One region of the Halobacillus naozhouensis genome, then DNA from elsewhere that is predicted to be linked to it. Evidence: a T-box and tRNA genes for the amino acid it is inferred to sense, from the RefSeq annotation. Region 1 holds a T-box; the other holds one or more tRNA genes.
What was found. A T-box is a leader RNA that pairs with one kind of tRNA and senses whether it is charged. The one in region 1 lies ahead of argS (arginine--tRNA ligase), so its partner is inferred to be a tRNA-Arg.

Region 1 (2,477 bases):
TAGCACATGTTTAATCTGTTGAAAGTGCAGCGTCTGCTCATGCCCAACTACATAAAGGGCCTCGTTGAACTGATAGCTGTTGTAACGGTCAATAGCTGCTGTTAAGTCACGTGTCGCATAAATTGTGGTGCCATTGCTTTTCTTAATTAAGCAGGGAGGAAGGCCTTCATCATCCAAGCGCACGACTTTCGCACCTTCTGAATCGGTTAGCAAGCCATTTTCTTTCAGCTGATACACCGTGCCATCCATTTTGTCATTGTAATAGGCCTCGCCGCGTGTAAGGTCAAAGGTTACGCCAAGCAAGTCATAGATTTTATTAAATTCTTCCAGGGAGGCATCTTTAAACCATTTCCAGTGCTTTACGGCTTCCGCATCGTTTCCCTCAAGTTTCTTAAACCAATGACGTCCTTCTTCAATTAGGGAAGGGTCCTGTTCCGCCTCTTCATGAAATCGCACATAAATCTTCGTCAACTCAGGGATTGGATTGGATCTGATTTGCTCATCATCTCCCCATTTCTGGTATGCAGCAAGCAGTTTGCCAAACTGTGTGCCATAGTCGCCAATATAATTGATCTTCATCGTTTCATACCCGCACTTTTCTGCCAGGTTCGCTAATGCATTACCGATCACGGTCGAACGAAGGTGTCCCATTGAAAATGGTTTGGCGATATTCGGGGCAGACATATCCAGTACAACATTTTGGTCTGCTCCAAACTGATGAGAGCCATAGTTAGTGCCTTCGGTGAGAATTTGCTTTAGTGTCTGTTCGGTTAGGACGGGCTGATTTAAAAAGATGTTAATATAACCACCGGCTGGTTGAGCGCTCGCAAACAGGTCATGCTCCAATCGAGGTGCAAGTTGGGCAGCTATTTTTGCTGGCGATTGTCGAAATGATTTGGCGAGTTGAAAACATGGGAACGCTAAATCACCGAATTTTTCCTGCTTAGGAATTTCAATAAGTGAGTAAACCCATTCGCGGCTAAATTCTTCCCCGAGCAGGTGGGATAATTGTAAGGCAAGGACGTGCTTTTCCATTATGAATTCCTCCTTTTAATATAAAAAACCTCGTCTCCCTAAAGAGACGAGGTTTAAGCTCGCGGTGCCACTCTCATAGCTGTAAACAGCCACTTGAAGTTGATAACGGGGGTCAACCCCGGCAGCTCCTACTAGCGTTCAGAGCAGCTTCTTAAAAGTCCGGTTCGCTCGTTGGCAGTCCATCAGGCTCACACCATCCCTGACTCGCTGAATGACACCTAAGAGTTACTCTCTTTATCTTAGAATTTTAGATATTGAGAAGATTATAACGGACTCCTAATCGGATTGCAATGTCATTTTTAAGAATAGTTGATGTCGCTTTAGGAATAATAAAAGGACGAGGAGGATGAATATGGATTGGATATGGAAAGCAGTTCTTATCATAATCGTAGGAACGTTAATTCTAAGAATAGCCGGAAGAAAGTCGATTTCACAAATGACACTGGCCCAGACAGTGATTATGATTGGGATCGGCTCCTTATTAATTCAACCTGTCGCCGGTAAAAATGTATGGGTAACATTTGGCGTTGGAGCGGTGCTCGTATTGACGCTTGTCGTGATCGAATACAGTCAAATGAAGATGAATTGGTTTGAAAAGTTTATTACCGGGCAATCTATAACGATTATTAGTAACGGCCAGCTTCATGAGAAAAATTTAAAGAAGCTTCGATTTACGGTGGATCAGCTTGAAATGAAGCTTCGACAGCAGAATGTGTCATCGATAAATGACTTGAAAACGGCAACGCTTGAACCGAACGGCCAAGTCGGCTATGAACTGAAGGATGATAAAAAGCCTGCCACGAAGCAGGATATTGATGATTTAAAAAACGAGATCATTAGTCTTAAAGGAGCATTAGGATCAAATGCTGGATTGCAGAGTGCACCTTCTACGAGTGGGAACGACATTTTTAAAGAGGTTGAAGATAAAGGGCGGAATCAGAATCCACCACAACAGCTTCAATGACCACTTAGCGGATTTACTACCTATATAAATGTACCTACATTGCAACCTGTGAGGATAGTGGTGATTGTTTTATGATAACCGTATAACTATCCTTCTTTCACTGCATACCCCATGCTTTAAATAATGGGGTATTTTTTCTCGCCAAGACAATTGTTAGAATATTATGCTATTTCCCCGTCATTGCGGGGATTTCCGTTTTTTGTAAAAAAATGAATCTCCATATAATCGCTTGTAACTCTATTAATAGCGATGAGAAAGGATGAATCGCAAATATCTCTCCATGAAACCGCTTACGCTCACTAATTGGAGTTTATAGGCATGACTTGTTTTATAACCCTTGATATACATTTGCCAAGTGTTATGATGAAACACGTCATATTAAGAGCGAACAAAAAATGCGAACGGGAGAGATTAACTCATATGATCAAACAAAAGATTGCTTTTCTAGGTGCAGGGTCAATGGCAGAAGCTATGATTT
Region 2 (2,477 bases), 880 kb from region 1:
AGCCTTGCGGCCGTACTCCCCAGGCGGAGTGCTTAATGCGTTAACTTCAGCACTAAGGGGTGGAAGCCCCCTAACACCTAGCACTCATCGTTTACGGCGTGGACTACCAGGGTATCTAATCCTGTTTGCTACCCTCGCACCTCAGCGTCAGAAACAGACCAGAGAGTCGCCTTCGCCACTGGTGTTCCTCCACATATCTACGCATTTCACCGCTACACGTGGAATTCCACTCTCCTCTTCTGTCCTCAAGTTCCCCAGTTTCCAATGACCCTCCACGGTTGAGCCGTGGGCTTTCACATCAGACTTAAGAAACCGCCTGCGCGCGCTTTACGCCCAATAATTCCGGACAACGCTTGCCCCCTACGTATTACCGCGGCTGCTGGCACGTAGTTAGCCGGGGCTTCCTCGTTAGGTACCGTCAAGGTACCGCTCTATTCGCGCGGTACTTGTTCTTCCCTAACAACAGAACTTTACGATCCGAAGACCTTCATCGTTCACGCGGCGTTGCTCCGTCAGACTTTCGTCCATTGCGGAAGATTCCCTACTGCTGCCTCCCGTAGGAGTCTGGGCCGTGTCTCAGTCCCAGTGTGGCCGATCACCCTCTCAGGTCGGCTACGCATCGTCGCCTTGGTGAGCTATTACCTCACCAACTAGCTAATGCGCCGCGGGCCCATCTGTAAGTGATAGCCAAAGGCCATCTTTTACTTCTCCCTCATGCGAGGGAAAAGATTACCCGGCATTAGCCCCGGTTTCCCGGAGTTATTCCGATCTTACAGGCAGGTTGCCCACGTGTTACTCACCCGTCCGCCGCTCATTCCACAGGCATCACCCCCGAAGGGGATCTGCCTGCTTCCTGCGCTCGACTTGCATGTATTAGGCACGCCGCCAGCGTTCGTCCTGAGCCAGGATCAAACTCTCCATAAAAGTTAAGTTTGCTTGTGCACGCATGCACTGCCTTCAACGTTGCAACAGGACGTTGCGAACCTAGTTGAAGATCCTTTGACTCTTTGCACACCGAATGTGCTTGTTTGTATTCCCTCTATATAATAGAAAGAATGTGTTGACGTACTGGTTGGTTCGTTCAGTTTTCAAAGATCAAAATGGTGGAGCCTAGCGGGATCGAACCGCTGACCTCCTGCGTGCAAAGCAGGCGCTCTCCCAGCTGAGCTAAGGCCCCGTTAAATTGGTTAGAGATGGTCGGGAAGACAGGATTCGAACCTGCGACCCCTTGGTCCCAAACCAAGTGCTCTACCAAGCTGAGCTACTTCCCGTAAGAAAAATGGCGCGCCCGAGAGGAGTCGAACCCCTAACCTTCTGATCCGTAGTCAGACGCTCTATCCAATTGAGCTACGGGCGCATATATTATTATGGTGCCGAGGGCCGGACTCGAACCGGCACGGTAGTAACCTACCGCAGGATTTTAAGTCCTGTGCGTCTGCCAATTCCGCCACCCCGGCTTGACAAGCTTTCTAGGTCTCTGATTTCTCATTTAAGTAATAATGGAGCGGAAGACGGGATTCGAACCCGCGACCCCCACCTTGGCAAGGTGGTGTTCTACCACTGAACTACTTCCGCGTATAATGCGGGTGGAGGGACTTGAACCCCCACGCCGTGAAGCACTAGATCCTAAATCTAGCGTGTCTGCCAATTCCACCACACCCGCTAAAAAATGGTGAGCCATGGAGGGCTCGAACCTCCGACCCTCTGATTAAAAGTCAGATGCTCTACCAGCTGAGCTAATGGCTCTTGATCAAAAGTGAATCAAATAACGTTGTATCAATGGTGCCGGCCAGAGGACTTGAACCCCCAACCTACTGATTACAAATCAGTTGCTCTGCCAGTTGAGCTAGGCCGGCGATGAATGGTGGAGGATGCAGGGCTCGAACCTGCGACCCCTTGCTTGTAAGGCAAGTGCTCTCCCAGCTGAGCTAATCCTCCGGATTATGTAATAAGGCTTGGCAGTGTCCTACTCTCACGGGGATCAACCCGACTACCATCGGCGCTGAAGAGCTTAACTGCTGTGTTCGGCATGGGAACAGGTGTGACCTCTTCGCCGTCACCACCAAACCTTATTATTTTCAAGGACAAGATATATTATATGATCCTTGAAGGAAAATTTCAAGGTTTTTTTTGAAAACCTTCAAAACTGGATAAGAGGGGCAAGACAAACATCATGTTTACGTTTAATAATCTAGCTTTGACTCCCATAAAGGTCGTCTCCGCTTTTTGATATAGTTAAGTCATCGATTGATTAGTATCCGTCAGCTCCACGTGTCACCACGCTTCCACCTCGGACCTATCGACCTCATCGTCTCTGAGGAATCTTACTTACTTGGCGTAAGGGGAAATCTCATCTCAAGGGGGGCTTCATGCTTAGATGCTTTCAGCACTTATCCCGTCCACACGTAGCTACCCAGCCATGCTCCTGGCGGAACAACTGGTACACCAGCGGTGTGTCCATCCCGGTCCTCTCGTAC

Region 2: it has a tRNA-Arg gene. The T-box ahead of argS (arginine--tRNA ligase) is inferred to sense a tRNA for this amino acid. The anticodon was not compared.

Annotation. Positions count from the first base shown of each region.
Region 1 is NZ_CP121671.1:998,147-1,000,623, forward strand. It holds gene argS (arginine--tRNA ligase) at 1-1,035, opposite strand, end outside; T-box leader at 1,075-1,285, opposite strand; gene P9989_RS05155 (DUF421 domain-containing protein) at 1,382-1,999, shown strand; gene proC (pyrroline-5-carboxylate reductase) at 2,420-2,477, shown strand, end outside.
Region 2 is NZ_CP121671.1:115,087-117,563, reverse strand. It holds rRNA gene P9989_RS00685 (16S ribosomal RNA) at 1-924, opposite strand, end outside; tRNA gene P9989_RS00680 (tRNA-Ala) at 1,102-1,177, opposite strand; tRNA gene P9989_RS00675 (tRNA-Pro) at 1,195-1,271, opposite strand; tRNA gene P9989_RS00670 (tRNA-Arg) at 1,281-1,357, opposite strand; tRNA gene P9989_RS00665 (tRNA-Leu) at 1,369-1,457, opposite strand; tRNA gene P9989_RS00660 (tRNA-Gly) at 1,501-1,575, opposite strand; tRNA gene P9989_RS00655 (tRNA-Leu) at 1,582-1,663, opposite strand; tRNA gene P9989_RS00650 (tRNA-Lys) at 1,671-1,746, opposite strand; tRNA gene P9989_RS00645 (tRNA-Thr) at 1,781-1,856, opposite strand; tRNA gene P9989_RS00640 (tRNA-Val) at 1,863-1,938, opposite strand; rRNA gene rrf (5S ribosomal RNA) at 1,954-2,067, opposite strand; rRNA gene P9989_RS00630 (23S ribosomal RNA) at 2,232-2,477, opposite strand, start outside.